DNA from 2 places in the Devosia sp. Root105 genome. Region 1 is predicted to be linked to the other one. Evidence: predicted binding sites of a transcription regulator. Region 1 holds the regulator's gene; the other holds the start of a gene.
What was found. Region 1 encodes LexA, which represses DNA repair genes until DNA is damaged. Its sites were predicted from a motif close to TGTTCNNNNTGTGTTCNG; they were not measured.
Positions count from the first base shown of each region.

Region 2: a site for LexA is predicted at 2,554-2,571, ahead of ASC68_RS23685 (PA0069 family radical SAM protein). Genes of this name have one in related genera too.

Region 1 covers NZ_LMCR01000016.1:98,072-103,351, reverse strand. Annotated here, with positions in the region: gene ASC68_RS16495 (2-dehydro-3-deoxy-6-phosphogalactonate aldolase) at 1-345, opposite strand, end outside; gene ASC68_RS16490 (2-dehydro-3-deoxygalactonokinase) at 349-1,254, opposite strand; gene lexA (transcriptional repressor LexA) at 1,525-2,247, opposite strand; gene ASC68_RS16480 (winged helix-turn-helix domain-containing protein) at 2,397-5,177, opposite strand; gene ASC68_RS16475 (hypothetical protein) at 5,182-5,280, opposite strand, start outside.
Region 2 covers NZ_LMCR01000019.1:250,157-255,436, reverse strand. Annotated here, with positions in the region: gene glyS (glycine--tRNA ligase subunit beta) at 1-496, shown strand, start outside; gene ASC68_RS23700 (LysR family transcriptional regulator) at 499-1,356, opposite strand; gene ASC68_RS23695 (DoxX family protein) at 1,482-1,871, shown strand; gene ASC68_RS23690 (VOC family protein) at 1,938-2,360, opposite strand; gene ASC68_RS23685 (PA0069 family radical SAM protein) at 2,637-3,782, shown strand; gene ASC68_RS23680 (ribonuclease HII) at 4,124-4,795, shown strand; gene ASC68_RS23675 (site-specific DNA-methyltransferase) at 4,908-5,280, shown strand, end outside.

The sequences.
Region 1 (5,280 bases):
GATGGCGGTGAAGGCGTCGGTGGGCGAGAAGACGCCCGGATACGAGGTCATGCCGCGCTCGATGGTGGCGCCGATCACCGAGGGATTGGTGTCGGGGGAGACGACGAACTGGCCGCCGGCATCAGCAACGGCATCGACGTCGGCGCGGCTCAGCACGGTGCCGGCGCCGATCAGCGCCCGGCCCTCGAACACCTTGGCGGCATCCTCGATGGAGCGCAGCGCCTCCGGCGAGTTCAGCGGCACCTCGATCATGGTGATGCCGGCGAGCACCAGGGCGTCGCAGACTTCGAGGGTTTCAGGAGGGGTGATGCCGCGAAGGATCGCGATGATGTGTCGGTGGGTCATGGTCTATGCCTGTCTTGCAGCCTTGAGGCCAGCGAGGGTGGCGTCGGTGGCGTCGATGATGCGGGTGCTGGCGCCCAGCCGGGCGAAGGCCATCTGGTAGAGCCCGCAAAGGCCGACGCTGCCGACCAAGGGGATCTCGGCTGCGCCGATCCAATCGCGCTGGCCGCCGATTTCAGCGCCGATGAGCAGACCCGACAGGAAACCGGCGCACCATGGTGCGCTGCGTCCCGAGAGGAGCGAACCGGCGCGAACCTTGAACAGCGTGGCAGTCAGCCGTTCGGGACGTTCCAGCCCCTGATCGAGGCCTGCTTCGAAGCCGCGCTCCCGATCTTCGCCTTCGAGTTCGCCACCCAGCGAGTGACGCAGCACCGAGTGGGTGCGCAGCAGTTCGAAGATCTCGCCGGTCATGGCGCTCGAGAAGCGCTCGAGCCTGGTGCCAGAGAGGAGCGCCCATTTGCTGTGGGTGCCGGGCATCACCGCCAGACCGGAGAAGCCCGGGAGCAACGATGACAGGCCCAGCAACTGGGTTTCCTCGCCGCGCATCACGTCCTCGGCGCCGACATCACGCAGGCAGACGCCGGGAAGAATGCGGGGGTTGAGCGGACCGGGCATGTCGGGCGCCACCGCGCCTTGAACGAGGCGACCAAGCTCGGCCGGCGCGTCGAGATAGGGGGCCTCGATCCAGCCCTGGCGGGCGCCGGCCATGCCGCAGATCAGCACGTCTTCGACATCCTCGGCGACACCGCTGAGCAGCGAGGTCAGCACATCGGGGTATTGTTCGCGGCTGAGGCGACCCATGCCATCCGGCGACGAGCGCGCGAAGGCGATCTCGCCGGCGGCGTCGATGCCCCATGCGCGCAGATTGGAAGTGCCCCAATCAACGGCGACCCATTCGACCTCTGCTGCCAAAACCTTCTCCCTGGCGCTGCACGTTTGCTGCGCACCGCCATGCCGCTAAAGCGCGATCGGGAAGGTTGTCCACTCTCCTGGTACGATCGCGACGGCCATTTGCATGGAGGCGCTGCCCGAGGATGCCTGAAGCCTCCCTTGGCGGCGCGGACCGTAACGTCTTTGCCGGCCCGGCCCTAGTGCAAATATCGGCGGGGAGGTTCGGTTTCATAAGAAAAAGGGCCGGCAAGGCTGCCGGCCCAAGGACCCGATTGGCGGTGGGTCTGGAGGTCAGTATTTGCGCAAGAGGCCAACCAGCCGGCCCTGCACCTTCACCCGGTCAGGCGGGAAGATGCGGGTCTCGTAGGCCGGGTTGGCCGCTTCGAGCGCAACGGAGTTGCCGCGGCGGCGAAGCCGCTTCAGCGTCGCTTCCTCGTCATCGACGAGGGCGACCACGATCTCGCCGGTCGAGGCCGCGTCCTGCTTCTTGATCAGCACGGTGTCGCCATCGAAGATGCCGGCGTCGATCATCGAATCGCCGCGGACTTCCAGTGCATAGTGCTCACCAGGCCCCAGCATTTCAGGCGGCACCATGATGGAGTGGCTGTGGGTCTGGATCGCTTCGATCGGCGTGCCTGCCGCGATGCGGCCCATTACCGGGATCGTCACCGCCCGATAGGAGTCGGCATTGACCACCGGTGCCGAGGGGCGGGCCGGAGGCGCCGACACCTTGCCGAGGTTACCCTCGATGACCGAGGGCTCGAAGCGGGCCTTGCGACCACCGAGCGAGGGGTTCATCGAATCCGGCAGCTTGATCACCTCGAGCGCGCGGGCCCGGTTGGGCAGGCGCCGGATGAAGCCACGCTCTTCCAGCGCGGTGATCAACCGATGGATGCCGGACTTGCTCCTCAGGTCGAGCGCGTCCTTCATCTCGTCGAACGAGGGTGGGATGCCGGACTCTTTCATCCGCTCGTGGATGAACATCAGCAGTTCGTGTTGCTTGCGCGTAAGCATGGGCGGCTCCGTGAGCAGAATCGGAACAAAGACTGAACGTGTTATACGTGTTCCAGTTATGTTCTGCAATCGAGCGGTGAATATTGCGTTACGATTGGGGGCGCAGCGAGCGGAATGAGCAGGTGTCGGGTCCAGGAACGCCGCTGCTGTCACCCATTGGCGAGGCGGCGGAGGAGGGCCGTGGCGGCAAGGAGGTCCGAGGTAGCCTTGCCTTCGGTGAAGGCGTGGTGAGTGCCGGCAAGGAGCTCGTAGGCGGCAGTCCGCCGGTCCCTCGACCACAGGCGTGCGAGGCTCATCGTGGCCCTCAGTTCCCAGGCGAGCGCTCCCTGGGTTCGAGCGAGATCGATGGCCTCCCGCAGCAGCCGCGTGCCGGCCTCGATATCGCCATCGGCGACCCTCGCGAGGGCGAAGGCCCGCAGGATCTCGGGTCGGCACCAGCCGCTGCTGTGTTCGGGGGAGAGCTTCAGCCCGCGCAGCGAGCCGGTGAGCGTCACCCAGGTCTCGGCCTGCAGGAAGCTCGCCGGCTGCAACAGGATGGCGCTTTCGCTGCGACGGCCTTCGCGGACGGCGATGTGGATCATCACCTTGCGGTAGAGATCGGCCCATGAGGTCCAGAGCGGCAGCCCGGCATGCTCGGCCGCGCGCTCCAGTTGCGTGATGTAGCCAACGGCTCGGTCATCCTCGCCGTACCACAGCAGCAAAGGGCAGGCGCCCAGGCCAATCGCTTCGCAGAGGGCCCAGGGACCTTGCTCGGCCGCGAAGTTCAGCGCCTCGAACAGCAGGTGGCGGGATTGGTCGGGCTTGCCCAGCAGCCACAGCCGGCGCGCCTCCAGGACGCGCAGGGCGCCCCTCGGCGGGGAGGTCAGAATGGCGAGCGGCGCCGGCAATTGCCAGTCGGGGCCAGCGATCATGGCGTTGGCGAGGCGGGCCGAGGCGGCATGGTCGCCGGCATAGTGCAGCGCCTCAGCCTGCAACCGGTCCGCGGTTTGCGCCAGATCGCGACGTCCGGCAGCGCGGGCATTGGCAAGAGCCGCCTGCGACAGCCCGGCGGAGCGCTGGAGGTGACCGGTGCGCAGCGCCAGGGCCGAGCGGACCAGCAGAAGTTCCGCATCGGCCCATGCGGCGGCCATGGTGCGGCCAAGGCGGGCCGCCTCGAGCAAGTGCCGGCCTTCGATGCGCAGCGGACCGGCGCGATCTTCCGTCAGCGTCGCCAGTTGCAGATGCAGCCGGAACCGCAGTTTGGCTGGCAGAAGCGCTCCGGCCCGTAGAGCTGTCACGGCGCGGCTACGCATCTCGTCATAGTGGCCACCCCGCAGCAGCAGGGGGCTCGCATGGGCCGCGAGGAGGGCGCCGGCGTCCAGGTCGCCATGCGGCGAAAGGCACCGGTCGAGTGCCTCGCGGACCTCCTCGACCAGGTCGCCATGCCGTTCCAGCCACTCGGCACGTGACAGCTTCTGCCACGCCTCGAGGGCATTGATGACATGCGACAGGGCGAGGTCGGCATGACGCCGTGCCGTCCGAGGCAAATCCTCTGACGCGGCGAGCCGTTCGGCGGCGTAGGCGCGCAAGGGGCGGGAGAGACGGTATCGCACTGCATGTCCACCCCGAGCGGTGAGCACCTGCGACTTTGCCACGAGGCCGCCCAGCGCGGCGATGACGCGCCGATCATCGAGGTCGCCGTCGGTGGTCACGGCAGAGGCATCAGCCAGGTCGAACGCGCCGGCGAAGATCGACAGCCGCCGCAGCACGATGCGTTCGTCGCCGGAGAGCGCGCCATGGTTGAGCTCATAGAGCCCGCGCATCGAACGGTGGCGCGGCGCAACGGTGCGGCGGCCATCGGACAGAAACTCGATACCGCGCTCGAGTTGGGTGCGCACTTCCTGCAGCCCGAACACCTGGATACGAGCGGCGGCCATATCGATGGCGAGCGGCAAGCCGTCGAGTTTGCGGCTGATGGCCACGAGGTGCCGGACGTCGCGGTCGCTGCCGCGCAGGGTTTCGTTGCCGGCCTGGACGCGCTCGATCAGCATGCGCACCGCGGCGTGGGTCATGGCCTCGTCCAGCCCGATATCGTCGCGTTCCGGCAGGTCGAGCGGCGCCAGGCGATAGACGTGCTCTCCGGCAGCTCGCAGCGGCTCGCTGCTGGTGGCGAGGACGTGGAGGCGCGGCAGCAGGCGCAGCACGGCTTCGATCGCGATGGCGGCGTCCTCGATCAGCGCGTCACAGCTGTCGATCAGCAGCAGTTTGTGAACATCCACCGGCCGGTCCCCGCTGCCCGCTGCGAGCGCCCGCAGCAACTCCGGCTCGACCCTGCGCCCGCCGGTCAGCGTGGAGAGGTCGACATAGGCGCCCCCGTCGGCGAAGCGACCGGCCAGCCGCTGCGCCGCCACGGCAGCGAGCGAACTCTTGCCGATGCCGCCCGGGCCCACGACGCTCACCAGCCGGCGCGCCGTGACCATGTCGGCAACGGCGCGCAGCGCCTCGTCACGGCCGATCAACTGGACCAGGCTACCTGGCAGTGTTGCGGGTGGGCCGTCGGCAGCGCGAGCAACCGGCGTTCTGCCGCCGACCGGCGCGATAAAGCGATAGCCGCGGCCCGAAACGTTGGCGATGTAAACCGGCCTGGTGGAGGAATCGTGCAGCGCACGTCGAATGGCGGCGAGGTGCACGCGCAGGTTCACCTCCTCGACGAAGGTCTCGGGCCACGCCACCCGGACCAGCTCCTCCTTGGTGACGAGGGCGCCGGGTCGCTCCAGCAGTGCGAGAAGAATGGCCATGGCGCGGCTGCCCAGACGCACCGGCTTGTCGTCCTCGAACAGCAGGTGGCGGGAGGCGTCGACGCTGAAGCCACCAAAATGCAGTAACTGGTCTTCGGACGCCCCGGCGGCATCCGGCGAGCGCAGCTTCAGCTCATTTGGCGGGCCATTCATCGGGTCAGGGGCCGAGGGTAGGGTGGTGCGGGGGCAGGAAACGGCCGCTGTGCAGCGCCGCCGTCTCGTCGATGCGCTTCACCCAGGCGATTGCGCCTTGCTC
Region 2 (5,280 bases), on a different contig from region 1:
CCGGCTGAAGGTGACGCTGCGCGATGCCGGCGCCCGCCACGACCTGGTCGATGCGGTGATCGGCAAGGACAGCAACGACATGCTGGAGATCACCGAGCGGGTCGAGGCGCTGTCGAAGCTGCTCGGTTCCGAGGATGGCAAGAACCTCCTCGCCGGCTACAAGCGCGCCGCCAACATCCTCGCCGCCGAGGAGAAAAAGGACGGCAAGGGTTTTGCCGCGCCGGTCGACCCGGCGCTGCTGTCGCTCAGTGAGGAAGCGGCGCTGGCCGAGGCCATCGCCTCTGTCGATGTGGCCGTCGCTGCCAAGGTCGCCGCCAATGACTACCAGGGCGCCATCACCGCACTCGGCACGCTGCGCCAGCCGGTCGACAAGTTCTTCGAAGCGGTGCTGGTCAACGATCCGGATGCGGCGATCCGGACCAACCGGCTGAGCCTCCTCAGCAAGCTGCGCGACACCATGCGGCAGGTGGCGGATTTCTCGAAGGTCGCGGGCTAGGGTTAGCAGTCCTTCGCCAGTTCCATGAAGGCGCGGACGTTCGCGGTGACAAAGCGTTGCGCCGGGTAGACGAAGTACACGTTGCCGGGCTCGGTGCTGTACTCGGGCAGAACGCGCTCGAGCGATAGCTCCGGCGTCAGCCGGGTGAAGTCGGGCAACGGCCCGATCCCCAAGCCTCGCAGCACCAGGCTGCGAACGGTCTGCATGTCGTCGGCTTTGAGCCGACCCTCGGGAAGCGCAAAACTGTGGTTGCCGGCGATCAGCCGAAAGCCCTGCGGGATGCGCGAAAATCGGATGATGTCGTGGCCGGCGAGCTCGTCGGGCGAAGCGGGGCGGCCGCGACGATCAAGATAGGCGGGGCTGGCCCACAGGCCGAGGACCGCCGATGCGAGGCGGCGGCTCACCAGTGTCGAGTCCTGCATCGGGCCGACGCGGAGCGCGAGGTCAACACCTTCGGCGATAAGATCGACGATACGACTGGTGACGATAAGCTCGATATCGGCCTTCGGGTAGGCGGCCAGAAACTCAGCGCAGAGGGACGGGAGCACTGTGTTGGCGACGTCGGCGGACGCGGTGATCCGCAGCAGCCCGGTGGGCTCGGTGCCGGCCGCCGCCAGTTGGCTCTCTCCCGCCTCCAGCGCGTTGAGCGCTTCGATGCAGTGGCCAAAATAGGCTGCGCCCGCCTCGGTCACATGCATACGCCGGGTCGAGCGCTGGATCAGCGTGACACCCAAGCGCTCCTCGAGCCGGGCGATGCGCGCCGAAACCGTGGTCGTGGGCATGCCGAGGAGCCGGGCCGCTGCAGCAAAGCTGCCGGCCTGCACCACGCGGACGAAGACATCGATTCCTTCGAGTACCATCGGCGCATTATGCAGATTCCTGCACGATGTTTCCAGCTGAACTGTGATTGTGGGATAAATCGTCGCTCACTACGTTCCGGGTCTTGCGATGGCATGGGGCCATCCACGAAGGTTGGGCTCGGCGCATGGATTTCCTCACTTCCCTCAATTTCTGGCTGTGGACTGCTCAGGTTGTTCTCGCACTGCTCTACCTGATGGCGGGAGGCATGAAGGCGATCCGCCCAATCGCCGACCTCACCAAGATGATGGCTTGGCCCGCCGAGTACCCGCGGCTCACGCGCTTCGTCGGCTGGGCCGAGGTGCTCGGCGCCATCGGCCTGATCCTGCCGATGCTGACCGGCATCCTGCCCTGGCTCACGACGCTTGCTGCCGTCGCACTGGTGCTGGTGCAGATCCTGGCGATCGGCTTTCACGCCCGGCGCGGCGAGACCGCCAAATCGCTGCCGATGAACCTGGTTCTGCTGGCGCTCGCGGTGTTCATCGCCTGGGGCCGCTGGGGCCTGTTCGGGGGCTGAGCCGCACCCGCTCAAGGGCCGCGATACGGCGCGGCCCTCTGCAGATTTCTCCCGGGGGTGGCGGGGTTACAACCCGAACGTCACGTTGCCCGCGTCATCCATGGAAAAACCCGGATTCCAGGCGACTTCCCATGCATGGTCATCGGGGTCGGTGACATAGCCGCGCAGCCCGCCATGCGGCGGGACGTCGGCCGGACGGATGACCCTGCCACCGGCCGCCGCCAATTGCGCGATCAGCGGCGCCACTTCGCCCGCAGTGGCGACGTTGTGGGCTAAGGCGAAGGCACCCGGCGTCCGCAGCCCGGTGCGGTTCATGTCCGCCTCCAGCTCAGCGGTCAGGAAGGTACCGAGCACCATGCCGTTGAGCTGGTAGAAGACGATCACATCGCTCTCATAGACCGGCGTCCACCTGAACCCTTCGCTGTAAAAGCGCCGCGAGCGGGCGAGGTCGGTGGTGCCGAGGGTAATGACGGAAACTGCAGGCTTCATTTGGCCAAGACCTTTCACTGCGCCGCTCCCCGATGGAGCAGCGTTCAAGGCCATGGGACTCAGTCGCCGAAGCGAAGGCCAGGACCGCCGAAGCGGGACAGGGCTAACCGCACCTGCCTCTCCTTTTCTGACCCAACTAAGCTAGCAGCCGGCGCCATCGGGTCAATGCCGCGGCGGTCTCTCTCCACCGGTTTGTTCTTGTTCCGTTCTCATTGGGATGCTATTCCTAATGGAACGTTACCCGTGGCGAGTCGCTTAAGGGTTTGGAGAACGGACATGCGGGTCAGCGCCCCCAATTTCGAGCAGCTGGAGCGATTGAACGGCACGCGCGATGCGGACCTGATCGCGCGGCGTTACGTCGACCCGGCGCTCAATCGTGGCCGTGGCGCGCAGACCAACAAGGGCAGTCGCTTCGATCGGCAGAGCCGCGAAGAGTTCGACGACGGTTGGGGACAGGTCGAGGATTTGAAGCCGTTCGAAACCATCGAGCATGTCGAGCGCGCCAAATCGATCATCACCCGCAACGAAAGCCCGGATATCGGCTTTGATCGCTCGATCAACGCCTATCGCGGCTGCGAGCATGGGTGCTCGTATTGCTTCGCCCGCCCGACCCACGCCTATCTCGGGCACTCGGCGGGGCTGGAGTTCGAGCGCGACATCTATGTGAAGGCCAACGCCGTCGAGCTGCTGCGGCGCGAGCTGGCCGACAAGCGCTATAAGCCCAAGCCCATCGCCATGGGCACCAATACCGACCCGTACCAGCCGGCGGAGCGGCAGCATAAGCTGACCCGCGGCATCCTCGAATTGCTGCTCGAGACCAAACACCCGGTGACCATCACCACCAAGTCGGCGCTGGTGGTGCGCGATCTCGACATCCTGAAGCCGCTCGCCGAGCAGAACCTGGTGCGCGTGGCGCTCTCCATCACCAGCATGGATCATATCCTGTCGCGCAAGATGGAGCCGCGGGCCTCGACGCCGGAAAAGCGCCTGGAAGCGATGCGGCTGCTGTCGGAAGCCGGCATTCCGACCACGGTAATGGCGGCGCCGATGATCCCGGCGATCAACGACATGGAGCTCGAACGGATCCTCGACGCCGCGGCGGCGCAGGGCGCGGTAGGCGCCAATGCCATCCTGCTGCGGCTGCCGGGGGAAGTGCGAGACATTTTTCGCGAGTGGCTGCTGCGGCATTTTCCCGATCGGGTAAGCCACGTGATGAGCCTCGTGCGGGACACGCGTGGCGGCAAGGACAATGACCCGAACTTCGGCACACGCTTCGTCGGCGAGGGTCCATATGCCACCCTGCTGCGCCAGCGCGTCGACCTCGCCAAGGCGCGCTACAAGCTCGACCGGCCGATCGCGCCGCTGCGCACCGATCTGTTCACGCCGCCGACGGTGGACGACGGACAGATGACGTTGTTCTGAGCGGGATCCGTGGCTCCCAGGACCCCCTCTCTGGCAAAATCTAAGGCTTAGCCAAACGGCTAAACCTAAGATTTTGCTTTCTCCCCCGCCAAGGGGGAGAGTCCCGACTGCTGCTCCAATGCGGATGGAGGCCACCGACCATCTCCCCCTTGGCGGGGGAGAAAGCGAAAACTTGGGCTTAGCGCAGCTAAGTCCTTAGTTTTCGCCAGAGAGGGGGACGTGAAGCACGCGCAAGGATGCGCCCGACGTCCACCGCGGTTTCGCCAATCTCGAGGCGTACGACGCCGAGCGAGAGGAACGAGAAGCTGGTAACACAGATGCCACTTGCCCCGCAGGCGTGCATGGCGATGCTTGAGGACATGCCCTCCGATTCGCCCGTCATTATCAGCAAGCCGACGCTCAAGTTCGAGCGTGCCGCCATCAAGCGCGGGGCGAAATTCGTTTGCGGCGTCGATGAGGTCGGACGCGGCCCGCTGGCCGGGCCGGTGGTGGTTTCGGCGGTGATCCTCAACCATCGCAAGGTGCCGGAAGGTCTCAACGACTCCAAGGTGTTGACCGCCGCGCAGCGCGAAGCGCTGTACGAGAAGATCATGGCGTCGGCCATCGTTTCGATAGTGGTGGCGCCGCCGACGATCATCGCACAGCTCAACATCCTGCAGGCCTCGCTCTGGGCGATGCGCAAGGCGGTGCTGGGCCTGCAGGTGAAAGCCGACCACATCCTGGTCGATGGCAACAAGCTGCCCAAGGACCTGCCCTGCCCCGGCGAGGCGATCGTCGGTGGCGACGGGCGCTCGGTATCGATTGCCGCGGCCTCGATCGTCGCCAAGGTGACGCGCGACCGGATGTGCCTGATCATGGACTGCGAGGAGCCGCAATTCGGCTTTTCGAGCCACAAGGGTTATGCGGCGCCGCAGCATCTCGAAGCCCTCACCACGCATGGCCCGGGCCGCCATCATCGGATGGATTTCGCCCCCTGCATCCAGGCGCAGCGGATGAAGACGATCGCCGCCTGAGGCGGACGACACGTATACGCGCCTTAACCTCTCGCTAACCGCGAAGCTTAAATCCCCTTTAACCCTAACGCCTTACAACCGATCCCGTTAGTACTGCGTCAGGGTTCGAGTTATGTTGCGTACCGCGCGTATGGCGGCTTCCGCCAATGCGGAGGGGAGCCTGCTCCCCATCGACACCATCCTTGTGGGCGATTGCATCAAGCACATGAATGCCTTGCCGGCCGGCTCGGTTGACCTCGTATTCGCAGACCCGCCTTACAACCTGCAGCTGGACCAGGGCCTGACCCGGCCGGACCAGTCGCGCGTTGCCGGCGTCGACGACGATTGGGACAAGTTCGACAGCTTCGCCCATTACGACATCTTCACCCGCGCCTGGCTGAAGGCCGCGCGGCGCATCCTGAAACCGGATGGCGCCATCTGGGTGATCGGCTCGTACCACAACATCTTCCGCGTCGGTGCGGCGTTGCAGGATCTCGACTACTGGC